3 regions of the Kocuria arenosa genome follow, and region 2 is predicted to be linked to each of the others. Evidence: riboswitches for the same ligand, from Rfam matches in the RefSeq annotation. Region 2 holds a riboswitch; each other region holds the start of a gene.

Region 1 (9,336 bases), on a different contig from region 2:
AGAGACCCCGGCCGAGGCGCCGGGTGACGTCCTCGACGAGCCGTCGCAGGCCGCGCCGGAGGCCGCCCCGGAGATCCCGGCCGAGGTGCCGGGTGACGTCCTCGACGAGCCGTCGCCGACCGCCCCGGAGATCCCGGCCGAGGCTCCGGGCGACGTCCTCGACGGGCCGTCGGAGGCCGCGCAGCCCGTGCCGGACGCTGCGCCGGCCACCGGCGACGCCGCGGGGACCGACACCCTCGACGTCGCGCCCGGGACCGCGGTGCCGGGCGACGAGCGCCCCGGTGCGGTGGCCGAGGAGGCCGCGGCGCCCGGGAACCCCGCACCCGGCACGCCCGGTGCCGAGGAGTCCGCCGAGGGCGTGGAGCCCGCCGGCGAGGCCGAGGACCTGGGCCCCGAGGCCCCGTCCGCACCGGCCGAGGACGCGCCGACCAGCGCCGCGCAGGACCCTGCCCCGGACGCCGACGAGGACACCGACGAGGACACCGACGAGGACACCGACGAGGACACCGACGACGAGGGGGAGCCGCGCACGGCGCTGGCCGCCGCCGTGACGGCAACCTCGCTGATGTTCCACGCCCCGGACCTCGACGAGCTGCGCGAGGCCGCCCAGCAGCGCGCCGCCCGCCGCCGGGAGGCGCGGCGCCGCCAGCAGGAGGAGAACGCCTCCGCCGAGGACCCGGGCGACAGCCCCGAGGAACCGGACACGGCGGAGCTCGCCGACGAGGGCGAGGAGGCCGGACAGGGGTCGGGCGGGGGCGCCACCAGTCGACGCCGTCGGCGCCGCCGCCGCGGCGAGGTCGACATGGAGCTCGTGGGCGGCAGCGACGACGATCCGCCCAACACCGTGACCCGGGTCCGGGCGCCCCGCGCCGCGGAGACCGCCACGGCCGACGAGGTCGTGGCCGTGAAGGGCTCCACGCGGCTCGAGGCCAAGAAGCAGCGCCGGCGCGACTCCCGCCAGACCGGCCGCCGCCGCCAGGTGATCACCGAGGCGGAGTTCCTGGCCCGCCGCGAGTCCGTCGAGCGCCAGATGCTGGTCCGGCAGAAGGACAACCGGATCCAGATCGGCGTCCTGGAGGACGGCGTCCTGGCCGAGCACTTCGTCTCGCACACCCAGCAGGACTCCCTGATCGGCAACGTCTACGTGGGCAAGGTGCAGAACGTGCTGCCGTCCATGGAGGCCGCGTTCATCGACATCGGCCGGGGCCGCAACGCCGTTCTCTACGCCGGCGAGGTGAACTGGGACGCGTCGCGGGTCGAGGGCGGGCCCCGCCGCATCGAGGTCGCGCTGAAGTCCGGGGACTCGGTCCTGGTGCAGGTCACCAAGGATCCGGTGGGGCACAAGGGCGCCCGGCTCACGAGCCAGATCTCCCTGCCCGGCCGGTACCTGGTCTACGTCCCGGGCGGGTCGATGACCGGGATCTCCCGGAAGCTGCCCGACGTCGAGCGCGCCCGGCTCAAGAAGATCCTGAAGGACCGGCTGCCTGACGGGGCGGGAGTCATCGTCCGCACCGCCGCCGAGGGGGCCTCCGAGCAGGAGCTCACCCACGACATCAACCGGCTGCGCGCCCAGTGGGAGCAGATCCAGGAGCGGTCCGGGTCGACGAGGACGCTCGCGCCCGAGATGCTCTACGCGGAGCCGGACCTGACGATCAAGACGGTCCGCGACGTCTTCAACGAGGACTTCACCACCATGGTCGTCCAGGGCGACGAGGCGTGGGACAACATCGAGGCGTACGTGACCTACGTCGCGCCGGACCTGCTCGACCGGCTCCAGAAGTGGGACGAGGACGAGGACCTGTTCGTGAACTACCGCGTGGAGGAACAGATCCAGAAGGCGCTCGAGCGCAAGGTCTTCCTGCCCTCGGGCGGATCGCTCGTGATCGACCGCACCGAGGCGATGACGGTGGTCGACGTGAACACCGGCAAGTTCACCGGCTCCGGCGGCAACCTCGAGGAGACCGTCACCAAGAACAACCTGGAGGCGGCCGAGGAGATCGTGCGGCAACTGCGGCTGCGGGACATCGGCGGGATCATCGTGATCGACTTCATCGACATGGTGCTCGAGGCCAACCGGGACCTCGTGATGCGCCGGCTGGTGGAGTGCCTGGGCCGGGACCGCACCAAGCACCAGGTGGCGGAGGTGACCTCGCTGGGCCTCGTGCAGATGACGCGCAAGCGCATGGGCACCGGCCTGCTGGAAGTGTTCTCCGAGCCGTGCGAGCACTGCGCCGGTCGCGGCGTGGTGGTCCACGACCACCCGCTCGAGGGCCGCACCGGCGGCGCCACGGGCGAGTCCCGCGACCAGCGGCCGAACCGCACGGAGCGCAAGCGCGGACGGGGGGGCCGCAGCGAGCAGCAGCAGCCCGCCCGGACGGAGCAGCGGTCCGCCGAGCCCGATCCCGCGGAGAGGGCCAAGGCCGAGGCCGCGCGGACGGCGTTCGCGACGATCGCCGCCGCCACCCACCACGAGGAGGCCGCCGCGGAGACGCCGGAGCTCGCCGAGGAGACCGCCCAGCAGGCGGAGTCCCGGCCCGAGGGCTCGGGGCGCTCCCGGAAGAAGCGTCGCGGCAAGCGCAGCCGCAACCGCGGCCAGGGCGCGGAGAACGCCGCCGAGCAGCAGCCGGACGCGGGGGAGAGCCCCGCCCCGGCCGCACCGGACCAGGTCCCCGCGGACGGGTCACCGGCCGAGCCGGGATCGCGCCTGACGATCAACGGCGAGGTCATCGAGCTGCCGCAGGGCCACGCCGTCGTCGAGGAGCCCGCCGAGGCCCGGCCGCTGAGCCTGGACTCGCTCGCGGAGGTCCTCGGGCAGACGGCGCCGGACGCCGGTTCCGTTCCCCAGGAGGCCACCGCCGAGGAGGTCACCCCCGAGGCGGTCACCGCCGCGCAGGAGGCCGTGGCACGGGAGACAGCGACGCAGGAGCCCGTGGCGCGGGAGAGCGCGGAGCAGCTGGTGCCCACCCCGTCGGCGGCTCCGGAGCAGGCGAGCACCGAGCCGGCACGGCCCCGTCGTCGCTCCCGGCGCGCCTCGGCCCCGGCGGCACGGCCGGGCGAGGCCGAGGTGACCGCCGGCCAGGCGGTCGCCGCGGAGGGCGCCCGGCACGAGGCCAAGGCCGTCGCCCAGCGCTCCCCGGAGGACTCCTCCCGCCGGGCGCCGACCGTCGTCGGCGTCGGCGTCAAGGCCGAGGACCTCACCAGCGGCAGGCCCGCCGACCGGGGCTGAGCCGCCCCGCCGAGCAGGACGACGGAGGACCCCGACCAGCACGGTCGGGGTCCTCCGTCGTCGCGGACCGTCACGGACCGTCCCGGTCCGCCCGGCCCCCTCGCGGCGGCGTACCGTGGTGCGCACCACAGCACACCCGGGGCCGCCGTCCCGTCCGCCGGGGAGAGCGGCCGCCCGTTCCAGGGAGCATCGCCATGACCAGTGCAGACACCATCCGCACCGCCGGCGCGGACCTCTTCGTCCGCCGGGACCCGTCGGCCGTGGACCGCCACTACACGGAGGACTTCGTCCAGCACTCGCCGCTCGCGCCGGACGGACGCGAGGGCCTCCGGCAGTTCGTGCGCAGCATGCCCGACGACTTCCGCGTGGACCTCGTCCGGGTGCTCGACGACCACGGGACGGTGGTCGCCCACTCGGCCTACGCGGGACTCGGCCCGGAGCCCCTGGTCGGCTTCGACGTGTTCCGCGTGGACGACGGGCGGATCGCCGAGCACTGGGACGCCTTCGAGCCCCTGCGCACGGACTCCGACGGCGCCCGCCCCCAGCTCGACGGCCCCGTCGAGGTCACGGACCACGAGCGGACGCAGGACAACAAGCGCATTGCCGCGGAGTGGGTCGAGTCCGCCCTCGTCGCGGGCGACCGCCACGCCGTCCAGGACCACATGAGCCCCCGGGGCTGCACCGAGCACACCGCCCGCACGCCGGACGGCCCGCAGCCCGCGTACCGGCGGCTGCGCCGGGTGGTCGGCGAGGGGAACTTCGTGCTGACCGTCGCGGAGGCCGTCACGGGCGGCGACCGCGGCGACGGAGCCGCCGGCACGGTCGCCTGCTACGACCTCTGGCGCCTCGACGACGGCCGGATCGTGGAGCACTGGGGCGTCGCCCAACCGGTGCCCGAGAGGATGGCGCACGCCAACGGCATGTTCTGAGCCGGCGGCCGGGGTCCGTCCGCGTCCCGGTTCCCGCGCCGACTAGACTGGCAGGACACCTGACACGGGGTGCCGCACGAGCGGCTGAGAACACACCCGTCGAACCTGATCTAGCCAGTACTAGCGAAGGGATGTCGCAGATGCGCGATGCCGTACCCACGTCCGCCCGCACACCAGCAGCCGCGAGGCCGGCGCCGCCGGACCCCGCCCTCGCCGAGGACGCCGCCGCGGCCCTGGAGGACCTGCGCTCCGCGGCGCCGCTCGTGCAGTGCATCACCAATGCCGTGGTCACCAACTTCACCGCCAACGTGCTGCTCGCCGTGGGCGCGTCCCCGGCGATGACCGACATCCAGGGCGAGGGCGGGGTCTTCGCGGAGCTCGCCGACGGCCTGCTCGTCAACACCGGCACGCCCACCGCCGAGCAGCGCGGCGCCGCCTACGAGGCGGTCGGGGCCCGGGGCCGCGCGGGCCGGGCGTGGGTCCTGGACCCGGTGGCGGTGGGCGCCCTGCCCGTGCGCACGGCGCTGGCCCGCGACCTGCTCGAGTTCCGGCCGGCGATCGTGCGCGGCAACTCCTCCGAGGTGATCGCCCTCGCCGGCGGCGCCGGAGGCCGCGGCACGGACGCCACCCACGGCGTCGACGCCGCCCGGGACGCCGCCGCCGCGCTCGCCGAGCGGGCCGGCTCGGCGGTGGCCGTGTCCGGGCCCGTGGACCTCGTGCGCTCCCCGGACGGCACGGTCGTCCGCGTGCCGCACGGCACGCCCCTGCTGACCCGCATCACCGGAGGCGGCTGCGCCCTGGGCGCCCTCATGGCCGCGTTCACCGCCGTGCGCGCGGATCCGGCCGCCGCGGCGGTGGCCGCCACCACGGTGTACACCCTCGCGGCCGAGGACGCGGCCGCCGACTCCGGCGGGCCCGGCTCCTTCGCCGTGGCGCTGCTGGACCGGCTGCACGCCGTCACGCCGGAGCGGATCGCCGCCCGGGCGGAGCTCGTGCGCGAGGAGGGCACCCGGTGAGCCCGCGCCTCGACCCCGCCGCCCTTGCCCTGCACCTCGTGACCGACACCGCCCTGAGCTCGCCCCGGACGGTTTCGGACGTCGTGGCGGCCGCCGTCCGCGGCGGCGCCACGATGGTCCAGGTCCGTGCGAAGGACGCCCCGGTCCGCGAGCTCGTCGCCCTCCTCACGGCCGTCGCCGAGCGCGTGGGCCGGGAGGTGCCCGTGCTCGTGGACGACCGCGCGGACGTCTACCTCGCCGCCCGCGCGGCCGGCGCCCCCGTGGCCGGGGTGCACGTCGGTCAGTCGGACCTGCCCGTGGCGCTCGCCCGGGCGATCTGCGGGCCCCATGCCGTGCTCGGCCTCAGCGCCGCCACGGCGGAGGAGCTCGACGCCGCCTCCGCCCTGCCCGCCGGGACGGTCGACTACCTGGGGGTCGGGGCGGTGCGGGCGACCCGCACGAAGCCGGACCACCCCGAGCCGCTGGGCGTCGAGGGCTTCGCCCGCGCCGCGGGCCGCACGACCCTGCCCTGCCTGGCCATCGGCGGGGTGGAGGTCGGGGACGCCGCCGCCCTGCGCGCCGCGGGCGCCGCCGGCCTGGCCGTGGTCTCCGGGATCTGCGCCGACCCCGACCCCGAGGCCGCGGCCGCCCGCTACGTGCGGGCCTTCGCCGCCGTGACCGCCGAGGAGGTGGTCCGGTGACCGCCCGCGTGCCCCGTGTCCTGGCCATCGCCGGCACCGACCCCACGGGCGGCGCCGGCCAGCACGCCGACCTCAAGTCGATCGCCGCGATGGGCGGCTACGGGATGAGCGCCGTCACCGCCGTCGTCGTCCAGAACACCGTGGGCGTGCGCTCCATCCACGTCCCGCCGGTCGAGTTCCTCTCCGCCCAGCTCGACGCGGTCGCCGAGGACGTCGAGATCGACGCCGTCAAGATCGGGATGCTCGGATCCGTGCCGGTCATCGAGGCCGTCACCCGGTGGCTCGGGACCCACCGGCCGCCGGTCGTGGTCCTGGACCCCGTCATGGTCGCGACCTCCGGGGGGCGCCTGCTGGAGCGCGAGGCCGAGGACGCCCTGCGCTCGATGCTGGGCCTCGCCGACCTGATCACCCCGAACCTGCAGGAGCTCGCCGTGCTCGCCGGGGAGGACCCGGCGCCGTCGTGGGAGGAGGCCCTCGCGCAGGGCCACCGCGTGGCCCGCGCCCACGGGACCCTGGTGCTCGTCAAGGGCGGGCACCTCGCCGGCGACCGGACGCCCGACGCCCTCGTGGGCCCGGACGCCCCGGAGCCCCTCGTGGCGTTCGACGGCGCCCGCGTGCCCACCGAGAACTCCCACGGCACCGGCTGCTCCCTCTCCTCGGCCCTGGCCACGCTCCAGGTGCGGCACGGGGACTGGTCACGGAGCCTGCGGATCGCCCGGGACTGGCTGCGCGGAGCCCTCGAGGCCTCCGGGGAGCTCTCGGTCGGCCACGGGAGCGGTCCCGTCCACCACTTCCACCACGTCCAGGACGCCCTCGAGGCCTGGGGCACGGCGCCGGAGCGGTTCAGCGACGAGCTGTGGGAGGCCTCCGCGGCCGTGCGGCGCGAGATCGAGGAGCTCGAGTTCGTCCGCCTCCTCGGCGACGGCCGGCTGGAGCCGGACCGCTTCCTCGCCTACCTCGACCAGGACCTGCAGTACCTCGACGGCTACAGCCGGGCGCTCGCCCTGCTGGCGGCCAGGGCGCCCGACGAGGAGCAACGGCTGTTCTTCGCGGCCGGCGCCGTGTCCTGCACCGAGACCGAGGCGCGGCTGCACCGGACCCGGCTGCAGCACGCGGGGGACGGCGGCGGCCGGGACGGGCTCAGCGAGGTGACCCGGCGCTACACCACGTTCCTGCTCGCGGCCACCGCGGCAGAGCCCTACCCGGTCGGTCTCGCCGCCGTGCTGCCGTGCTACTGGGTCTACGCGGACGTGGGACGCCACCTGGGCGGGCTCGCCGCGGCCGGCGGGCCCGACGAGCACCCCTACGCGGACTGGCTGGCCACCTACGCGGACGAGGGGTTCCAGGAGGCGACCCGCACGGCCCGACGGCTGCTCGACGCCGCCGCCCGCGAGGCCCCGGCTGAGGTGCGGGACCGGATGCGGGAGGTGTTCCTGGAGGCCTGCGCGCTCGAGCGGGACTTCTTCGCCGCGCCGGTGGCGGAGCGCCGGTTGGCGGGCGCTGACCGGATCGAGTAGTCTTGATCTTCGGTGCCCTGCCGGTGCGCGCGTGTAGAAACTCGACACCCCACCTGGCGGCACATGCGGGTGCAGTTCCTGAATTGCGGCGAACCTGCGCTGACCTCGGCCTAGTCCCACGGGCCGGTCACCGACAGCTCGTCTCAACGTCGTTGGTCCTGACAGGTATGCGCTCGACCCACACTGTTTACACATGACGTCGAGAGAAGTGAGTTCCCAAGTGGTGTACGCGATTGTCCGCGCTGGCGGCCGCCAGGAAAAGGTTTCCGTCGGAGACCTCGTTACCCTTGACCGCGTCGCCGGCGGAGCAGGCAGCACCATCGAGCTCCCTGCCCTGCTGCTGGTCGACGGGGACAAGATCACCTCGGATGCCCAGACCCTGGCGAGCGTCAAGGTCACGGCCGAGATCGTCGAGAACCTCCGCGGTCCCAAGATCTCCATCCAGAAGTTCAAGAACAAGACCGGCTACAAGAAGCGCCAGGGCTTCCGTGCCGAGCTGACCACCGTGAAGGTGACCGGCATCGACGCCTGACCGACCCGGTCCCCGTCCAGACTCCACCAGCCAGTAAAGACCCGAAGGTAGGCACACCTCATGGCACACAAGAAGGGCGCGAGCTCCACTCGCAACGGTCGCGACTCCAACGCGCAGTACCTCGGCGTGAAGCGCTTCGGCGGCCAGACCGTCAACGCCGGCGAGATCCTCGTCCGGCAGCGCGGCACGCACTTCCACCCCGGCCTGAACGTCGGCCGCGGTGGCGACGACACCCTGTTCGCCCTGGCCGCCGGCCAGGTCGAGTTCGGCACCCGCCGAGGCCGCAAGGTCGTCAACATCCAGGCTGCCGCAGAGTAGTCGACAGGGCCGGCCCAGCCGGCCCCGGTGCGGGTCCCGACCCGCACCACCCATGTTTGGTCTGTAGAGGGTGGGTGCGTCCAGCGCCCGCCCTCTACAGTTTTAACGTGGCCCGTCCGCGGGCCCGACCGTTCTTGAAGCAGAGGAGTTCCCCGTGGCCAGTTTCGTCGACCGCGTCGTCCTGCACGTCTCCGGCGGCTCCGGCGGGCACGGCTGCGTGTCCATCCGCCGCGAGAAGTTCAAGCCGCTCGGCGGGCCGGACGGTGGCAACGGGGGAGACGGCGGCAGCGTGATCCTGCGCGTGGACGGTCAGACCACCACGCTGCTGAACTACCACCACGCCCCCCACCAGTCCGCCCCCAACGGAGGACCGGGCAAGGGGGACCTCCGCCACGGGCACAAGGGCGAGGACCTCGTCCTGTCCGTCCCCGACGGCACCGTGGTCAAGGACCAGGAGGGCAACGTCCTGGCCGACCTCGTGGGACAGGGCTCCGAATTCGTGGCCGCCCCCGGGGGGCAGGGCGGGCTGGGCAACGCCGCGCTGGCCTCGGTCAAGCGCAAGGCCCCCGGCTTCGCGCTCCTCGGCACGCCGGGCTCGGGCCGCGACGTGGTCCTGGAGCTGAAGTCCATCGCCGACATCGCCCTGGTCGGCTACCCCTCCGCCGGCAAGTCCAGCCTCATCGCCGCGATCAGCGCCGCCCGCCCCAAGATCGCCGACTACCCGTTCACCACGCTCGTCCCGAACCTCGGCGTGGTGGAGGCCGGGGACGTGCGCTACACCGTGGCCGACGTCCCGGGCCTGATTCCCGGCGCCTCCGAGGGCAAGGGCCTGGGACTGGAGTTCCTCCGCCACGTCGAACGCTGCGCCGCGCTCGTCCACGTCCTCGACTGCGCCACCCTCGAGCCCGAACGCGACCCGGTCTCCGACCTCGAGACGATCGAGGCGGAGCTCGCCGGCTACGCCGTGGACGGCGACCTCGACGGCGGACAGGCGGTGCCCCTCAACGACCGGCCCCGCCTCGTGGTGCTGAACAAGATCGACGTTCCCGAGGCCCGGGAGCTCGCCGAGTTCGTGCGGCCCGAGCTCGAGTCCCGCGGCTACCGCGTGTTCGAGGTCT
Region 2 (9,336 bases):
CGTCCGCGAAGACGATGTTGGAGTTCTTCCCCCCCAGCTCGAGGGTCACGCGCTTGACCTGCTCCGCGCACCCGGCCATGATCCGCCGGCCCACCGCGGTGGAGCCGGTGAACACGACCTTGCGGACGGCGGGGTGGGTCACGAAGCGCTCCCCCACCACCGAGCCCTTGCCCGGCAGCACCGTGAGCACGTCCTCGGGCAGCCCCGCCTCCAGCGCGAGCTCCCCGAGCCGGATCGCGGTCAGCGGGGTGAGCTCGGCCGGTTTGAGCACCACCGTGTTGCCGGCGGCGAGCGCCGGGGCGAGGCCCCACGCGGCGATCGGCATGGGGAAGTTCCAGGGCACGATCACGCCCACCACGCCCAGCGGCTCGTGGAAGGTGAGGTTGACCCCGCCCGGGACCGGGATCTGCTGCCCCGAGAGCCGCTCGGGCGCCCCGGAGTAGTAGGTCAGCACGTCCCGGACGTTGCCTGCCTCCCAGCGGGCGTTGCCGATGGTGTGCCCCGCGTTGCGGACCTCCAGGCGGGCGAGGTGCTCGAGGTCGGCGTCCACCGCGTCGGCGAAGCGGCGCAGCAGCCGGGCGCGGTCCGCGGGGGCGACGGTCCGCCAGGTCTCGAAGGCCCGCCGGGCGCGCTCGATCGCCGCGTCCGTCTGCTCCAGGGACGTCAGCTCGACGGTGCCGACGACCTCCTCCGTGGCGGGGTCGATGATCTGCGTGGTGGTCATGGGATGCGGGTGTCCTCTCGCTGTAGAGCGTGGTCTGCCCGGCCGGTCTCCCCGGGCCGGTCCCGCCGGGCGCGGGCGTAGCCGTGCGCCACGCGGACGAAGCCCTCGAAGAGGCGGGGGTCCTTCCGGTTCTCCTCCGGGTGGAACTGCACGCCGAGCGTCCAGCCGCCCTCCGTGGTCTCGACGGCCTCGACCGTCCCGTCCACGGCGCGGGCGGTCACCACCAGCCCCTCGGCCACCGTCTCCAGGGCCTGGTGGTGGTAGCACGGGGACCACGCCGTCTCGCCCAGCAGCTCGCGGCAGCGGCTGCCCGGCTCGGTGGCGAACTCGACCTCCCCGTACCGGCCCGGCCCGGGCTGGTAGCGCGCGGCGTTCTCGTTGACGTCCGGCAGGTGTTGGATCAGCGTGCCGCCGAGCGCCACGTTGAGGATCTGGGCGCCGCGGCAGATCGCGAACAGGGGCACCCCGCGCTCCAGCGCCGCCCGGGTCAGGGCGAGGTCGTGCTCGTCCCGGGAGGGCTGGGACGCGGTGAGTTCGTGCCGTTCGGCGCCGTAGAAGCGCGGGTCCACGTCCACGCCGCCGATGACGACCAGCCCGTCCACGAGCTCCAGCACCCCCGGGTCCGTGCCCACCGGGGGGAGCAGCAGGGGCGTGCCCCCGGCCGCGGCGACCGCCTCCACGTAGGCGCCCGGGACGATCGCCGCCACGGAGCTCCAGACCCCCCAGGACCCCTCCTGGTAGTAGGTGGTCAGGGCGATCCGCGGCCGGTACCCGGTGCCGCCCGGCTCAGAGTCGCTCGAAGCCACGGCGCAGCTCCCAGTCGGTGACGGCCGCCTCGAAGGCCGCCAGCTCCACGTCGGCGTAGTGCACGTAGTGCTCGACGACGTCCTCGCCGAACAGCTCCCGCGCGAGCTCGGAGCCGGCCAGCAGGTCCCGGGCCTCGCGCATGGTCGAGGGCACCACGGGGGCGTCGGACTCGTAGGCGTTGCCCTCGGTCATCGGCTCCAGCTCGAGCTCCTGCTCGATGCCGTGCAGCCCGGAGGCCAGCATCGCGGCCAGCGCCAGGTACGGGTTCACGTCGCCGCCGGGGAGCCGGTTCTCCATCCGGGCGGACTGGCCGCTGCCCACGAGCCGCACGGCGCACGACCGGTTGTCCACGCCCCAGGCCACCGAGGTGGGGGCGAAGCTGCCCTCGACGAAGCGCTTGTACGAGTTGATGGTGGGGGCGTAGAACAGCGTGAACTCGCGCATGGTGCGCAGCACCCCGGCGATGAAGTGCTCGTAGGTGCGGGACCGGGCGTCCCGGTCGCGGTCCCAGAAGACCAGTTCGCCGTCGGGCCCGCGCAGGGACATGTGGATGTGGCAGGAGCTGCCCTCGCGCTCGTTGGGCTTGGCCATGAAGGTGATGGACTTCCCCTGCTGGTGGGCGATCTGCTTCGAGGCCAGCTTGTAGACCACGTGGTTGTCCGCGGTGACCATGCCCTCGTCGTAGCGGAACGCGATCTCGTGCTGGCCCAGGTTGCACTCGCCCTTCGCGGACTCCACGGTCAGTCCGGCCGCGTACATGGCGTTGCGGATCTCCCGCAGCAGCGGCTCGACCCGCTGGGAGCCCAGCACGGAGTAGTCCACGTTGTACTGGTTGGCCGGGACCAGGTTCCGGTAGTCGGCGTTCCAGGCGTCCTCGTAGCTGGTGTTGTACACGCAGAACTCCAGTTCGGTGCCGGTGACCATGGTGAAGCCCATGTCCCGGGCGCGGTCGAGCTGGCGGCGCAGCATGGACCGCGGCGACATCGGGATGGGCTGCCCGCCGTGGCCGGTGAGGTCGCACTGGATCATGACCTGGCCGGGGTTGTGCGGCATCAGCCGGATCGTGTCCAGGTCCATGTCGAACTCCATGTCCCCGTAGCCCGAGGACCAGCTGCTGATCGAGTACCCGCCCACGGTGTTCATCTCCGTGTCCACGGCCAGCAGGTAGTTGCAGCCCTCGGCGCCCTCGTCGAGCACCGAGTCCAGGAAGAACTGCGCGTGGTTGAGCTTGCCCTGGAGCCGGCCCTGCATGTCGGTGAAGGCCAGGACCACGGTGTCCACGAGCCCGTCGGCGACGTGCTGCCGCAGCTGCTCGACGGTGAGCATCCGGTCGTTGCGCGGGTGCTGGGGAGTCTCGGTCATGGGTCCGGTCCTTCGTCGCTGGGATCGCTGGGATTGTTGAGGTGGGTGGCGGTCGGGGCGGGGAGTCAGTGCAGGTCCGCCTCGGCGGAGCGGATCTGCGCGAACTCCTCCTCGGGGGCGTGGCCCACGAGGCGGTGCCGGCTGTAGAACCAGTAGTAGGCGAGGAACACCACGAACACGAGGGCGGTGATGGACGCGGCGAGCACGTCGACCAGGAACGTGGCGACCACGGCCACGAGCGCCAGCACCAGGGCGATGCCGGTGGTGACCACGCCGCCCGGGGTGCGGTAGCCGCGCGGCAGGTCCGGCTCGCGCAGCCGGAGCACGATGTGGGAGAGGTTCAGCAGCACGTAGGAGACGGTGGCGCCGAAGACCGCGATGTTGATGAGCAGTCCGCCGTCGCCGGTCACGGCCGCGAGCACGAAGCCGATGGTGCCCGGCACGATGAGCGCCACCCACGGAGTCCTGCGCTTGCCCGTCAGCGAGAGGAAGCGGGGCAGGTATCCGGCCCGGGAGAGGGCGAACAGCTGCCGGGAGTAGGCGAACATGATGGAGAAGAAGCTCGCGACCAGCCCGGCCAGACCCGCGTAGTTCACGATGGTCGCCATCACGCTGTCGGCCCCCGCCGCGGTGCGGATGGCCTCCGGCAGCGGGTTGTCCGAGGTGCTCATCGCCTCCGACCCGGCCGCCCCGGGCACCAGCACCAGCATGAGCGCGCCGGAGACCAGCAGAAAGACCATGGCCACGATGATCCCGCGCGGCATGTCCCGGCGGGGATCGGCGGTCTCCTCCGCCGCCAGGGGCACGCCCTCGATCGCCAGGAAGAACCAGATGCCGTAGACCAGGGCCGCCATCGCCCCGGCGTAGCCCATGGGCAGGAACGCGCTCGCCCCCACGGCGTCGTTCGGGACGATGTCGAAGAGGTTGGCGGCGTCGAAGTGCGGCACGAGCGCGACGACGGTCACCCCCAGCGCGAGGACCGCGACCACGGTGATCCCGAACATCAGCTTGAGCGCCTCACCCACCCCGTACATGTGGATGCCCATGAACACCAGGTAGGTCACGAGGTACACGGGCCAGGAGTTGGTGATGCCGAACAGGCCCAGCGCCTCGATGTAGCCGCCGATGAACGTGGCGATCGCCGCCGGTGCCACGGCGTACTCGATGAGCACGGCCATCCCGGTGGCGAAGCCCCCGAGCGGGCCGAGGGCACGGCGGGCGAACCCGTAGCCGGCGCCCGCCGTGGGGAGGGTGGAGGAGAGCTCGGCGAGGCCGAAGACCATGCAGGTGTACATCAGGCCCATGAGCACGAAGGCGATGAGCAGCCCGCCCCACCCGCCCTCGGAGAGCCCGATGTTCCAGCCGGAGAAGTCCCCGGAGATGACGTAGGCGATGCCCAGGCCCGCGAGCAGGACCCAGCCGGCGGCGCCGGACCGGAGCTGGCGGTGCTGGAAGTACTCGTCGGTGCGGGCGGGCTGTGCTGGGGATTCGGGCATGGGACGATCCCTCCGGGATTCCACAAAGGTCTGAAAACAGACGTTTGGCGCGAGTGGTCACAGTTTGTGGGGTGCCCCGCGCCCCGTCAAGACCCCGCGGCGGGAAGCCGGGCAGGGCACGGGACCGCGTCGCGGTGTCGCCGGTCGCGCGGATGCCGCAGAATGGTGGGCATGAACCAGACCAGCACATCGACTCCCGACCGCTCCGGCTCCGCCCGTTCCTGGGCCCTCATCGCCATCACGGCGGGCTTCCTCGTCTCCGCCGCCCTGATCATCGCGGTGGGCGTGGTCGCCATGGACCTCACCCACTAGGACCTCGGCCGGGCGTCCCGGCCGGGAGGAGCGCCACCGTGAGCGATCCCGTCCAGCACCCCCGCATCCGGCCCGTGCGCCAAGGCAACGCCTTCGAGGAGGCCGTGGAGCGGATCCTCGACTCGATCCGGCTCGGCCTGTTCCGCAGGGGCGAGCGGCTCCCGCCCGAGCGGGAGACCGCGGCGATGCTCGGGATCTCCCGCGCCACGCTGCGGGAGGCCCTGCACGAGCTCCAGTCCGCCGGGGTCCTGGACGTGGTGCGCGGCCGGTACGGCGGGACCTTCGTGACCGGTCGCACCGCCCTGCCGGACGAGGCCCACCCCCCGGTGGATCCCGCTGACGTCGAGGACGTGCTCGTGTTTCGCGCCGTCGTCGAGCCCGCCGCGGCGGAGCTGGCCGCGGCGGCGGCCCTCAGTGCGGCCGCCCGGGAGCACCTGCTCGCGTGCCTCCGGCAGGTCGAGGAGAGCTCACCGGAGGACTACCGCCCCGCCGACGCGCGCTTCCACATCGCCGTGGCCGAGCTGAGCGGGTGCCCCAGCCTGGTCCGCGCCGTCGCGGAGGTGCGGTCACGGGCCAGCGACCTGCTGGACCGGATCCCCGTGCTGGCGGTCAACCTCGAGCACTCCGACCGCCAGCACCGCGAACTCACCGACGCCGTCCTGGCGGGCGATGCCCCCGCCGCCCGCGCCGCCTCCCTCGCGCACCTGGAGGGCACGGCCGCGCTGCTGCGCGGCTTCCTCGGCCACGGGGAACAGTCCGACGACGCCCCCGGGGACGACCGCGGCCCGGTGTGACCCGCCGCCGTGCGAAGAACGGGCCGGCCTGTGGGACCGGTGCTTATACTCGTCCGCAGTGACACGGGGTGCCGGCGCCGCACGACGAGCCGGCTGAGATGACACCCGTCGAACCTGATCCAGTTAGGACTGGCGAAGGGATGTCCTGTCGGGACCGGCCGTGACCGGCCCGCGTCTCCTCGCCCTGACCCCAGGGAGACCCATGCAGATCGCAGAACAGATCGTCCTCGTCACCGGCGGAGCACGAGGGCTGGGCCGCAGCGTCGTCGAGGCCTTCGCCGCCGAGGGCGCGAAGGTCGTGGTCAACTACCGCGCGTCCCGGACGGCCGCGGAGGAGCTCGCGGAGCAGCACGGCCCGGACCGGGCCGTGGCGCTGGCTGCCGACGTCACCGACGCGGAGCAGGTCGCAGACATGCTCCGCGCGGCCCGGGAGCACTTCGGCTCCCCCGTCACCACCGTGGTCAACAACGCGCTGGCGGACTTCTCCTTCAACGGCGACTCCCGCTCCGGAGCCGAGGAGATCCGATGGGAGGAGTTCGAGACCCAGTTCGCCGGCAGCGTCCGCGGTGCCCTCAACACCGTGCAGCAGGCCCTGCCCGGCATGCAGGAGCGGGGTTTCGGCCGGGTCGTCAACGTCGGCACCAACCTGTTCCAGAACCCCGTGGTCCCGTACCACGACTACACGGCGGCGAAGGCCGCGCTGCTGTCCCTGACCCGCACCCTCGCCAAGGACCTCGGCGCGCACAACGTCACGGTCAACATGGTCTCCGGAGGTCTGCTGCGCACGACCGACGCGAGCGCCTCCACCCCGGAGGAGGTCTTCGACTACATCGCCTCCGCCACGCCCCTGGGCCGGGTCACCACACCGGCGGAGTTCGCCGACGCCCTCCTGTTCTTCGCCTCGCCGTGGGCGCGCTCGGTCACCGGGCAGAACCTGGTGGTCGACGGCGGGCTGGTCCTCGACTGATGGGGGCCGCCGTGACCGCGCCGCGACAGCTGCACCTCAACGCCTTCCTCTTCGGCGCGGGCCACCACCAGGCGGCCTGGCGGCACCCGGACTCCTGTCTGGAGCGGCTCGGGGACATCGCCCACTGGGAGGCTCTCGGGCGCACCGCCGAGCGCGGCCTCTTCGACGCCGTGTTCTTCGCCGACGGGCACAGCGCCGGCGATGTCGGGGACGGACCCCGGTGGTTCCTGGAACCCCTGACGGCCCTGGCCGCCATGGCCCGCGCCACGGAGCGGATCGGACTGGTCAGCACCGTCTCGACGACCTTCTGGACCCCGTTCCATGCCGCCCGCCTGCTGGCCTCGCTCGACCACATCAGCCGGGGGCGGGCCGGCTGGAACGTGGTCACCTCCATGTTCGACGCCGAGGCGCGCAACCACGGCCTCCCGGGAATGCCACCGCATGCCGACCGCTACGCTCGGGCGGCCGAGTTCATCGACGTGACCCATCGGCTGTGGGACTCGTGGTCCGACGACGCCCTGGTCGGCGACCGGAACGGCCCGTACGCCGACCCCGAACGCGTGACCCGGATCGACCACGCGGGCGAGTACTTCCGCGTGGACGGACCGCTGACCGTGCCGCGCCCGCCCCAGGGTCGTCCGGTCCTCTTCCAGGCGGGCGCCTCCGGGCCGGGGCGGGACCTGGCCGCTCGTTACGGTGAAGGCGTCTACGCCGTGGCCTACGACCTGGAGAGCGCCCGGGAGTACAGCACGGACCTGAAGCAACGGGTCGCCGCGGCCGGGCGGGACCCGGGGTCCGTGGCCGTCATGCCGGGGCTGGTCGCCTACGTGGGCTCCACCGAGGAGGAGGCCCGGGCCAAGCAGGCAGAGGTGGACGCCCTGCTGCCCGTGGAGCAGTCCCTGGCCCAGCTGTCCGCCTTCGTCCAGCAGGACTGCAGCGACTGGGAGCTGGACGCCCCGGTCCCGGAGCTGCCCCCGATCGAGGAATTCACCGGGCCGCAGGGCCGGTACGCCACGATCCTGCGGATCGTGGCGGTCGAGCGGCCCACGGTGCGGCAGCTGCTGGGCCGGCTGGCCGCCGGCGGCGGGCACTGCACGGTCATCGGCACCCCGGAGTCCGTCGCGGACCGGCTGGAGCTGTGGTTCCGCTCGGGCGCGGCCGACGGGTTCAACTTCATGCCGCCCCGGCTCCCGGACTCCCTCGACGACTTCGTGGACCACGTGGTCCCCGTCCTCCAGCGCCGAGGACTCTTCCGCACCCGGTACACCTCGTCCACGCTGCGCGGGCATCTGGGGCTGCCGCGGCCCGGCGGCGCTCAGTGACGTGCTGCGGAGCCCGTTGCGCCGGATGACTCCGGCGCAACGGGACGGTCGGTCAGCACGTCCTCGACCGGTCGGCGCAGGCTGTAGGGGAGTTTCGGGCCATGGCCGAAGCGCACGACCAGCTGAGCGCGCTCCTCGGTGAGACCGAGCCACGTCTCGAACCGGGGGCGCAGCCCGGGGACCTCGATCGGCTGGTTGATGAAGGCCGTGCGGAGGTCGAACGCTTCGGCCTGCAGCGCGAACCGCTGACAGGCCCGACCCGACTCCACCCCCGCGGACCGGTCGTCGCCCGGGGTGACGAAGACCGCCACGCCGGCGGAGCTCTTCAGGTGCTCGGCGTCGGCCTGCGCCTGCGACTCCGCCCGGAGGAGGATTCATGCCAGCAGCGTGCCCAGCGAGGTCGGCACGGGCGGCCGGCCGGTGGTGCGGCCGGCGAGCCCGTCCCTGCTCCGCAGCGCGGCGGCGGGGCTGAAGCGGATCCAGGACAGGAGTTCACGGCGGAAGGCCGTGCCGTTCAGCTGCACGAGGTCGCCGGAGGTCACGTGCTCGGCGACGGCTGCCAGTTGCCCGGGCTCGGTGCGCCGGAGGCACCGCACCTGACCCAGGTTGCCGGCCCGTTCGAGCGCCGCCAGGTCGCCCGCCCCGACGGGGCGGCCGTCGTAGGCTCCACGGGTGCACTGCCGCGTCTCGATGGCCGCCGCCAGCGGGGTCGCCGTCGCGGTCCCCGGCGCGCCGAGGGCCACGACCACGAGTCCCCGGCGGAGCCGGCCGAGCGGTACTTCGCCGCCCTGGCCGCGCGCTCGAAGGAACTCGTCTGGTTCGAGAACTCGGCCCATCTGCCCCATGCCGAGGAGAGGGACCGGTTCACCCGGTTCATGGTGGAGCACGTCCTGCCCGTCGCCACCCGCCACGTCGGCCGGTGACCTGCGGCTCCTCCGGCGGGACGCCGGAGGGTCGGACACGGGCGGACCGTTCCGGCCCGTCCGTGTCCGACCCGCCGGTCAGACGAACAGCGCGGTCGCCCGCATGAGGGTCATCGTCACTCCGTAGGCGAGCGGGACCCCGACGAGGACCCAGCCCAGTGCCAGTCGTGCACGGCTCATGTCATGCCTCCTTCTCGACGAGCTCGGTGTCGGACGGTGTGCTCTGGTGCTCGGGCTCGTGGTACTTGGCGTCCACCGGCTTCACCAGGAGATTGGCGACGAAACCGATGACCAGGAGCCCGACCATGGTCAGCAGCGCCGGCTGGTACGCCTGCGCCGTGAGCTCCCCGGGAGTGCCCTGGGCGTCGAGGAACGCATTGACGATGAGGGGCCCGGCGACGCCCGCCGCGGCCCAGGCCGTGAGCAGACGGCCGTGGATGGCACCCACCTGGAAGGTCCCGAAGAGGTCCCGCAGATAGGCCGGCACCGTGGCGAAGCCGCCGCCGTAGAACGAGATGATGACGAAGGCCAGCAGCACGAACAGCAGCGTGGAGGTCGAGCCGAACAGCGCCAGCACGGTGTAGAGGACCGCCCCGACGCCGAGATAGACCATGTAGATGCGCTTGCGG
Region 3 (9,336 bases), on a different contig from region 2:
CCCTCGGCCTCTCCGCCGCGATCATCGCGGCCGGGCTCCTGCTCCACCTCTTCCGCCGCCGGGTCGCCGACCTGCAGCGGGCCCTGCCGTCCCTGCCCGCGGGCGAGCTCGTCTACCGGCGGGCCGTCAACGTCCTGGACCTGGTCGCCGTGTGGATCACCGGCCGCACCCAGCGCGGTTCGCTGATGTTCTACCTCTCGGTCATCCTGATCACGGCGATCGTCGTGCCGCTCGTGGCCCTGTTCATCGAGGAGACCCCGCCGCTGGGGACGCTGCGGGTCGCCGACAGCCCGGCCCAGCTGATCGCGGGCGCGGCCATGGTCGTGGCGGCCCTGCTGGTGCCACTGGCCACCAAGCGCTTCCTCGCGGTGCTGCTCGTGTCGGTCACCGGCTACGGGCTGGCCCTCATCTTCGCCCTGCAGGGCGCGCCCGACCTCGCCCTGACGCAGACGCTCGTCGAGACCGTGCTGCTGGTGGCGTTCGTGCTCGCCCTGCGCTCGCTGCCCGCCCCGCTGTGGCACCGCAACCCGGCCGGGCGACGCCTGCTGCGCGGCACCATCGCGGTGACCTTCGGGCTGTTCATGATGGCGCTCGCGGCGTTCAGCATCTCCTCCCGCACGGCCGACCCGATCTCCCTGGAGCTGCCACGGATGGCCTACGAGCTCGGTGACGGCCAGAACGTGGTCAACGTGATCCTCGTGGACATCCGCGCGTGGGACACGTTCGGGGAGATCTCGGTGCTCGTGCTCGCCGCCACCGGCGTGGCCTCGCTGATCTTCGTCACGGGCCGCGGGGACCGCATCGTCCGCTCCGGGGACGATCCCACGACCGACCAGCTGCGGGTGATCCGGCGGCGCAACGCCGCGGCCGTCTCGCCCGGCGGCGAGCCCCTGGACGTGGGCCTCGCGCGCCGCGACGACGACCTCGAGGACCCCTACCTGCTCGCCGGGAGGACCTTGGCCCCGGAGCGGCGCTCGATCGTCTTCGAGGTGGTCACCCGGCTGCTGTTCCACACGTTCATGATGGTCTCGCTCTACCTGCTGATCGCCGGGCACAACGACCCCGGCGGCGGCTTCGCGGGCGGCCTCATGGCCGGTCTCGCCCTGACCGTGCGCTACCTCGCGGGCGGGCGCTACGAGCTCGAGCTGGCCACCCCGATCAACGCGGGCACGATGCTCGGGACCGGCCTGGCGCTCGCCGCGCTCTACGCCGTCACCCCGGTGTTCCTCGGCGGATCGGTGATGCAGAGCTACACCTTCGAGGCCGAGCTGCCGGTCTTCGGGGCCGAGAAGTTCGTGACCGCCCTGGTCTTCGACGTCGCGGTCTACCTCATCGTGGTGGGGCTCATCCTCGACATCCTGCGCTCGCTCGGCGGGCGGATCGACCAGCGGATCGAGGAGGACGCCGTCCGGCGGCGCCGGCGCACCCCGGGGCGCGGCACGCGCATCCGCGTCACGCGGCAGCGGAAGGTGGCCGCCGGCGCCCCCGCGGGAGCGACCGCGGTGTCGTCCGCCACATCGCCCATCCCGACCCCCCGCACCGGCCCCGACGGAGGGAGCGAGCACCGATGACCGTGAACCTGACCCTGCTGGTCGTGATGGGCGTGCTCTACGCCGTGGGCGTGTACCTGCTGCTCGAGCGCTCGCTCACCCGCGTGCTGCTCGGGCTGATGCTGCTGACCAACGGCACGAACCTGCTGATCCTGCACGCCGGCGGGGCCGCCGGGTCAGCGCCCCTGTACGACGGGTCGATCGCCGCGGAGGACTACAGCGACCCGCTGCCCCAGGCACTGATCCTCACCGCCATCGTGATCTCCCTCGCGGTCACCGCGTTCCTCCTGGGCATGATCTACCGCTCCTGGGTCCTCGGGCGCCGGGACGAGATCCAGGACGACGTCGAGGACCGGCGCGTGGCGCGGCAGTCCTCCTACGACGTGGAGGACGACGCCGACGTCCCCGCCGACACCACCGAGTTCGACGAAGCCCCCCGGCGCCAGGACCCCGGTGAGTCCCTCGAGACGCCGGGGGTCCGCGGCATCGAGAAGTGGGGAGGGAACCGGTGACCGTCAACTTCGCCCAGCTGGCCCCGCTGGCCGTCATCATCCCGTTCCTGGGCGCGGCCCTGAGCCTGCTGCTGCTGCGGCGCAACGCCCTCCAGCGGACCGTGGCCATCGGCTCGCTCGTGCTCACCCTCGCGATCGAGGCCCTGGTGCTCGGGTCCACGTGGAACCTCGGTCCGCAGGCCGTCCACCTCGGCGGCTGGGAGGCGCCCTGGGGCATCGTCATGGTCGTGGACCAGCTCTCGTCGCTGATGCTCGTGGTCTCCACGGTCGTCTCCCTCGCCGTGCTCGTCTACGCGAGCGGGCAGGGCGTGGCCGACGGCGACGAGGAGGGGCCGATCTCGATCTTCCACCCCTCCTTCCTGATCCTCGTGGCGGGGGTGTCGAACGCCTTCCTCGCCGGGGACCTGTTCAACCTCTACGTGGGCTTCGAGATCCTGTTGACCGCGTCCTACGTGCTGATGACCATGGGCGGGACCGTCCAGCGGATCCGCACCGGCGTGACCTACGTCGTGGTCTCGGTGATCTCCTCCGTGCTGTTCCTGATCACCATCGCGATGATCTACGCGGCCACGGGGACCATCAACATGGCCGACCTCTCGGTCAAGCTCGAGGGCCTGCCGGTGGGCACCCAGATGCAGCTGCACCTCATGCTGCTCATCGCGTTCGGCATCAAGGCCGCCGTCTTCCCGCTGTCCTTCTGGCTCCCGGACTCCTATCCGACCGCCTCCGCGCCCGTCACCGCCGTGTTCGCCGGCCTGCTGACCAAGGTGGGCGTGTACTCGATCATCCGCACCGAGACCGTGCTCTTCCCCGGGGAGCGGCTCGACGACCTCCTGATGTGGGTCGCGCTGCTCACCATGGTGGTCGGCATCCTGGGCGCGCTCGCGCAGATCGACATCAAGCGCATGCTCTCCTTCACGCTGATCAGCCACATCGGGTACATGATCTTCGGCGTGGCCGTGGGCACCCAGGAGGCGCTCTCCGCCACGGTCTACTACGTGGCCCACCACATCGTGATCCAGACAAGCCTGTTCCTCGTGGCCGGGCTGATCGAGCGCCGCGGCGGTTCCACCAACGTGGACCGGCTCGCGGGAATGGCCAAGATCTCCCCGCTGCTCGCGCTGCTCTACCTCGTGCCCGCGCTCAACCTCGGGGGGATCCCGCCGTTCTCGGGCTTCCTGGGCAAGACCGGTCTGCTGCAGGCCGGCGTCGACCAGGGCGACGGGCTGGCCTACGCCCTCGTCGCGGGGTCCGTGGCGGTGTCCCTCCTGACCCTGCTCGCCATGATCCGGGTGTGGAACCGCGTGTTCCTGCGCGCGCCGGAGGACGCGGAGTACCCGGACCCGATCCTGCTGGCCCCGGTGCCCGCCGGGTCCCGGTTCCTGCTCACCTCGGGCGCCGTCGACGACCAGGCGGGCCGGTTCGCAGGCAAGGGCGACGTGCGCCTCATGTCTCCCTCGATGCTCGGCGGGGCCTCAGCCCTCGTCGCCGTGGGGGTGGCCCTGACCGTCTTCGCCGGGCCGCTGTTCCAGCTCGCGGACAACGCCGCGGAGAACCTCGTCCGCCCCGAGCGCTACGTCGAGGCCGTGCTGGATCCCGCGTCCGCGCCGCGGCCCGTCGTGGAGGAGGCACCGTGACCCGCCCCAAGAACTCCCTGCTCGTCGAGCTGCCGCTGCTGGTGTGGCTCGTGGTCGTGTGGGGCGCCCTCTGGGGCGACTTCGGCCCCGGCAACCTGCTGGTCGGGCTGGTCCTGGCCCTGCTGGTGACGTGGGTGCTCTACCTGCCGCCCGTGCAGCTGTCCGGCCGGTTCAACCCGTTCCAGTTCGCCGTCTTCGCCGTGACCTTCGTGTGGCAGGTCGCCAAGGCGAGCTTCGAGGTGATGCTCATCGCGATCCTCGTGGGGCCGCGCGCGCGCAACGCCGTGGTCGGCGTCCAGCTCCGCACCCGCTCCGACCTGCTCCTGACGGCCACCGGCCACACCATGACCCTGATCCCCGGCTCGCTCGTCGTGGAGGTGGACCGTGCCGCCGGCACGCTGTACTTCCACGCGCTCAACGTCCGCAGCGCCCAGGAGGCCGAGGACTTCCGCCGGTCCGCGCTGCAGGTGGAGGCCGCCTGGATCCGGATCATGGGCACGCCGGAGGAGCTCGCCGCCCTGCGGGCCGAGGGCCGCCGCGGAGGAGCCTACGACGCGGACCGGCGTGACAGCGCCGCGATCGGCTCCCCGGTCACCGCGAGCCAGCAGATCGTAGGCCGCCGCCGGCACGAGGTCCCCGACGACGTCCCGGCCGGCACCCCGACCGACGCCCCCGAGGAGGACCGCTCGTGATGCAGATCGCCGTGGCCGTCGCGGCCGTGCTGCTCAGCGCGGCCGCCGCGGGCACCCTCTACCGCCTCGCCAAGGGCCCGTCCCTGCTGGACCGCGTGGTGGCCACGGACGTGCTGCTGGCGATCGTCGCGGCCGCCCTGGCCGTGGAGATGGCCTACCACGGCCACCTCAACAACCTGATCCTCATGGTGATCGTCTCGCTGGTCGGGTTCATCGGATCCGTGACCGTGGCGCGCTTCGCCACCCAGACCGCCGAGCACGGGCGGTGAGCGCCGTGCTGGACACCGTCCTGGACGCCGCCGCGGCCGTGTGCCTCGTGGGCGGCGCGCTGATGTCCCTCGCCGCCGCGATCGGCCTGGTCCGCTTTCCGGACCTGCTGACGCGCATGCACGCCGGCACCAAGCCGCAGGTCTTCGGGCTGCTCCTCATGCTCACGGCCGTCGCCCTCGAGAACCGCGAGCCCGTGATGATCCCGCTCATCGCCCTCGGCTGGATCTTCCAGCTGCTCACCGTGCCCGTCTCGGCGCACATGGTGGGCCGCTCGACCTACCGGACCAAGCACCTGAACCGCACCACGCTGACCCAGGACGACCTGCAGAAGGTGCTCGACCGCGCCGCGGAGGGCAGCGGAGAGGGCACCGGGGAGGGCATCACCGCAGGACCTCCGGTGCCGAGCCCGGACGGCCGGCGAGCGGACGGACAGCAGACTGACGGATCGGCGACAACGCGTTAGGCTGGGCAGGATCGACAGGGCGCACCCGCGTCCCCCCTGACGACAAGGAGCAGCACTCCATGAACACCAAGGTCCTCGAACTCGTGGGCACCGGCCTCTCGCTCGGCGGCGTGGCGCTCTCGCACAAGGTGCTCGGCGCCGCGTGGACGCGCATCACCGGCGACCCGCCCCCCGCCCGGAACCCGGACCCGGACGAGGCCTGGACGGGCATCATCATCTGGTCGCTAGTGACCGGCCTCGTGGGCACCGTCATCAAGGTCGCCATCTCCCGCCAGATCGCGAAGATGGAGAACAAGCCGCAGGAGAACCCGAAGGCCTCGAGCCAGGCCGAGGTCTGAGGCCCGGCGGGCACCTCGCGAGGGGGCCCGTCCGGTCGGACACCGCACCGGTGTCCGACCGGACGGGCCCCTATTCGTGCGGTGGACGTGCGGCGGGGAACGTGCCGCGGGAGACGTTTGGCGGGCGTGCGTGGAACGTGCCGCGGGGGACGTGCTGCGGGAACGCCGTGCGGGAACGCCGTGCGGGCGCAGCCGGAGCTCCGGCCCCGCGGGCGCAGCCGGGGTCCCGGGCGTGCACGGAGCGGGCGACGGAGGGGTAGACTCGGTGCCACTGAACGACAGGGGAGCGTCCCGCCGGTGAGACCGGCGCGGCGCTGAGAGTGCGGATCGCCGCAGACCCTCGAACCTGCTCCGGTTAGCACCGGCGAAGGGAGTCGAGCATCTCAGGGGTGTTCCCCGGGAGAGCGCCACCGGCGCGGCCCGCGGAACCCCGTCCCCTCCTGGCACCGACGGCTCGCTGAGCCCAGGAGGAACGCACCGTGAACACCACCACCCACCGTCCCGCCGGCCGCCCCGGCACGTCCCGCACGTCGTCCTGGCGCGTTGTCGACATCGTCGTGGCCGCCGTCCTCGCCGCCGTGTGCGCGGTCGTCTTCTGGGCCTGGTCGAACCTGCTCTACCCCGTGGTCGGCACGGCGGCGGTCGCCTACCCGCCCGCCGTGGGACTGATCGCCGGCGGCTGGCTGGTGGCCGGCGTGCTCGGCGGCCTGATCATCCGCAAGCCCGGCGCCGCGCTGTTCTGCGAGCTGCTCGCAGCCGTGATCGAGAGCTTCCTGGGCACCCATTTCGGTCTGCTGGTCATCCTCTCCGGACTCGTCCAGGGCATCGGCGCGGAACTGGCCTTCGCCGCCTTCCGGTACCGCCGGTTCGACGCCCTCGCGGCGGCCGTCGCGGGGGCTGTGAGCGGGATCTTCCTCGGCGTGCACGAGAACATCGTCTACAACTACGAGTGGGCGCTGGGACACCAGGTGGTCTACGTGGTCCTGGCCGCCGTCTCCGGGGCGGTGCTCGCGGGCCTCCTCATGCAGGCCGTGGTGCGGGCCCTCGCGGCCACCGGCGTCCTGCAGGGTCTCGCCTCGGGGCGGGCCGTGCGCCGATGACGGCCCCCACGGTCCGGCGCCCCGCCGTGCCCGCGGCCCGTGGGGCGCGCGTCGAGGCCCTCGGCTTCGGCTGGCACCACCCCGGGCGGGAGACAGCGGCGCTGCGCGGTGTCGACCTCGTGGTGGAACCGGGGGAGCGGGTGCTCCTGCTGGGGCCCAGCGGGGCGGGCAAGTCCACCTTCCTGCACGCCCTGGCAGGCGTCCTCCACGACGACGACGGGCAGTCCGGCTCCGGCGAGCTGCTGCTCGACGGCACGCCCCCGGAGCAGGCGCGCGGCCGGGCCGGGCTCGTGCAGCAGGACCCCGAGTCCCAGGTGGTGCTGTCCCGGATCGGCGACGACACCGCGTTCGGCCTCGAGAACCTCGCGGTGCCCCGCGAGCAGATCTGGCCGCGGGTGCGCGCGGCGCTCGACGCCGTGGGCCTGGACCTCCCGCTCGACCACTCCACCGCAGCCCTGTCCGGTGGGCAGAAGCAGCGCCTGGCCCTCGCGGGCGCCGTGGCCATGAGCCCCGGGCTGCTGCTGCTCGACGAGCCGACGGCCAACCTGGACCCTGCCGGCGTGCGGCAGGTCCGCGACGCCGTGGTGTCCTGCCTCGACCACGGCGGGGCCACGCTCGTGGTCGTGGAGCACCGCGTCGCCGTGTGGGCCGAGGTCGTGGACCGCGTCGTCGTGCTCGGCCGCGACGGGGGGATCACCCACGACGGGGCCCCGGGACAGGTGCTCGGTGCAGCGGCCGACGAGCTGAGCCGGGCGGGGGTGTGGGTCCCCGGCCGGGTGCCGGCCACGCGTGCGCCCGCCCGCCCGGCCGCGGGGCATGCCGAGGGTTCTGCCGGAAGCCCGGTCGAGGGTTCTGCCGGGAGTCCTGCTGCGGGTCATGGGGGGAGTCCTGCTGCGGGTCCTGCGGGGAGTCCGGCCGCGGTCGGCGGCCCCGGGGCGGACGGCGAACCGCTGCTGAGCGCCACCGGTCTGGGCGTCTCGCGCAGCCAGCCCTCGGCGCGGCAGCTGCGCGCCCGGCGGCGGGCGCGGCGCCGCGGCGGCCCGGTGGACGACGCCGCCACGGGCCGGGACCTCCCCACGGCGGTGGCCGGCGTGGACCTGTCCCTGCGCCGCGGCCGCGCGCTCGCGCTGACCGGGCCCAACGGCGCCGGCAAGTCCACGCTCGCGCTGACGCTGGCGGGCCTGCTCGCCCCCGTGCGCGGCACGGTGCGCGCCCATCCGAGCCTCGATCGCGGTGCGGGCCCCGACCCTCTGGAGTGGCGCGGCCGGGAGCTCGTGGCCCGTGTCGGGACGGTCTTCCAGGAGCCCGAGCACCAGTTCCTGTGCGCCACCGTGCGCGCCGAGCTCGAGCTCGGCCCCCGGCTGGCGGGCACGCCGGCGGCCGAGCGGGAGCGACGCACGGACGAGCTGCTCCGCCGGCTGCGGCTCTCCCACCTGACCGACGCCAACCCGTTCACCCTCTCCGGCGGCGAGAAGCGGCGGCTGTCCGTGGCCACGGTGCTCGCCACGGACCCGGACGTGCTGGTGCTCGACGAGCCCACCTTCGGCCAGGACGCCCTGACGTGGGCGGAACTCGTCGACCTGCTCGTGGAGCTCGTCGACGCCGGCACGTCGGTCCTCGCCGTGACCCACGACGAGGACTTCGTGCGGGCGCTCGGCGCCCAGGTGCTGGCCCTGGGAACGCCCCCGGAGCGGGACCGCGCCACTCGCGCGGCCCCGGCGGCGCGAGAGTCCCTGGCCGCGCCGGTCGCGCCGGCAGCGCCAGTCGCTCCCGCCGCGCCGGCAGCGCCAGTCGCTCCTGCCGTGCCGGCCGCGTCAGCCGTTCCGGTCGCTCCCGCTGGGACGGCAGCGCCGGTCGCTCCGCCCGTCCCGGCCCGGCGGGAGCCCGTCCGGTGAGCGCTTCCGCGATCGCGCCGTCGGCCCGGACCTCCCTGCTGGGGCGGGCCGACGCGGTGGTCAAGCTGGCCGGGGCGCTGCTGCTGACCGTCGTCCTGCTGCTCAGCGCGGACCCCGTGACGTCGGGGACCGTGCTCCTGGGCGAGGTGCTCCTGCTGGCACTCGCCGGTCAGCGCCCGCTCGCGCTGCTGCGCCGGGCGTGGCCGGTGGTCGTGGCGGCCCTGGTGAGCGGGTGGGGCACGGCACTGCTCGCCGAGGACTCCGGGCCGGTGCTGCTCGACCTGGGGGTCACCGGGATCTCGACCGGCTCGGTGGCCGCGGGCGCGGCGATCGCCCTCCGCGGGCTGGCACTGGCCCTGCCCGGGCTGATGCTGGTGCTCACCACGGACCCCACGGACCTCGCCGACGGCCTCGCCCAGACGCTGCGCCTCCCGGCCCGCTTCGTGCTCGCGTCCCTGGCCGCGCTGCGGCTGGTGGGCGTGATGGTCTCCGAATGGACCACCCTCGCGATGGCGCGGCGGGCGCGCGGCGCGGGGTCCGGGCACGGACCGGTGGGCGCGCTGCGGGAGTTCGGCGGCCAGGCGTTCACGCTCCTGGTGCAGTCCCTGCGCCGGGCCACCCGGCTGTCGGTCACCATGGAGGCGCGCGGCTTCGGCGCGGGTCCGCGCACGTGGGCCCGCGTGCCGGGGTACTCCTGGCGGGACGCCGCGGTCCTCGCAGGCTGCGCGGCGGCCGCGGCGTCGGGCCCGGCGGTGTCCGCCCTGCTCGGGACGCACCGGTTCATCTGGGCCTGAGCCCGGAATCATGCCTGCGAGACCCAGCTCGTGACGAGCCGCGTCAGGTCCGGGTCCACCGGCAGCGGCTGGTGGTCGAGCCGGC

The links. Region 2 has a riboswitch for thiamine pyrophosphate ahead of ACFYE3_RS06345 (3-oxoacyl-ACP reductase). Riboswitches for the same ligand answer to the same signal wherever they lie in the genome.
Region 1: linked by a shared signal. The riboswitch ahead of thiM (hydroxyethylthiazole kinase) and the one ahead of ACFYE3_RS06345 (3-oxoacyl-ACP reductase) in region 2 are both predicted to bind thiamine pyrophosphate.
Region 3: linked by a shared signal. The riboswitch ahead of ACFYE3_RS01865 (ECF transporter S component) and the one ahead of ACFYE3_RS06345 (3-oxoacyl-ACP reductase) in region 2 are both predicted to bind thiamine pyrophosphate.

The regions. Positions count from the first base shown of each region.
Region 1 covers NZ_JBHZTA010000002.1:58,662-67,997, forward strand. The annotation lists gene ACFYE3_RS03675 (Rne/Rng family ribonuclease) at 1-3,226, shown strand, start outside; gene ACFYE3_RS03680 (nuclear transport factor 2 family protein) at 3,421-4,155, shown strand; TPP riboswitch at 4,211-4,304, shown strand; gene thiM (hydroxyethylthiazole kinase) at 4,296-5,171, shown strand; gene thiE (thiamine phosphate synthase) at 5,168-5,851, shown strand; gene ACFYE3_RS03695 (bifunctional hydroxymethylpyrimidine kinase/phosphomethylpyrimidine kinase) at 5,848-7,368, shown strand; gene rplU (50S ribosomal protein L21) at 7,589-7,900, shown strand; gene rpmA (50S ribosomal protein L27) at 7,961-8,218, shown strand; gene obgE (GTPase ObgE) at 8,373-9,336, shown strand, end outside.
Region 2 covers NZ_JBHZTA010000003.1:67,473-76,808, forward strand. The annotation lists gene ACFYE3_RS06315 (aldehyde dehydrogenase family protein) at 1-724, opposite strand, end outside; gene ACFYE3_RS06320 (gamma-glutamyl-gamma-aminobutyrate hydrolase family protein) at 721-1,530, opposite strand; gene ACFYE3_RS06325 (glutamine synthetase family protein) at 1,511-2,893, opposite strand; gene eat (ethanolamine permease) at 2,959-4,389, opposite strand; gene ACFYE3_RS06335 (hypothetical protein) at 4,561-4,701, shown strand; gene ACFYE3_RS06340 (FadR/GntR family transcriptional regulator) at 4,740-5,495, shown strand; TPP riboswitch at 5,550-5,653, shown strand; gene ACFYE3_RS06345 (3-oxoacyl-ACP reductase) at 5,698-6,462, shown strand; gene ACFYE3_RS06350 (LLM class flavin-dependent oxidoreductase) at 6,462-7,784, shown strand; gene ACFYE3_RS06355 (hypothetical protein) at 7,778-8,095, opposite strand; gene ACFYE3_RS06360 (hypothetical protein) at 8,159-8,620, opposite strand; gene ACFYE3_RS19100 (MFS transporter small subunit) at 8,786-8,887, opposite strand; gene ACFYE3_RS06365 (OFA family MFS transporter) at 8,889-9,336, opposite strand, start outside.
Region 3 covers NZ_JBHZTA010000001.1:388,739-398,074, forward strand. The annotation lists gene ACFYE3_RS01830 (Na+/H+ antiporter subunit A) at 1-1,571, shown strand, start outside; gene ACFYE3_RS01835 (Na(+)/H(+) antiporter subunit C) at 1,568-2,062, shown strand; gene ACFYE3_RS01840 (Na+/H+ antiporter subunit D) at 2,059-3,699, shown strand; gene ACFYE3_RS01845 (Na+/H+ antiporter subunit E) at 3,696-4,391, shown strand; gene ACFYE3_RS01850 (monovalent cation/H+ antiporter complex subunit F) at 4,388-4,660, shown strand; gene mnhG (monovalent cation/H(+) antiporter subunit G) at 4,657-5,124, shown strand; gene ACFYE3_RS01860 (DUF4235 domain-containing protein) at 5,184-5,462, shown strand; TPP riboswitch at 5,733-5,852, shown strand; gene ACFYE3_RS01865 (ECF transporter S component) at 5,942-6,562, shown strand; gene ACFYE3_RS01870 (ABC transporter ATP-binding protein) at 6,559-8,457, shown strand; gene ACFYE3_RS01875 (energy-coupling factor transporter transmembrane component T family protein) at 8,454-9,251, shown strand; gene ACFYE3_RS01880 (aminotransferase class IV) at 9,260-9,336, opposite strand, start outside.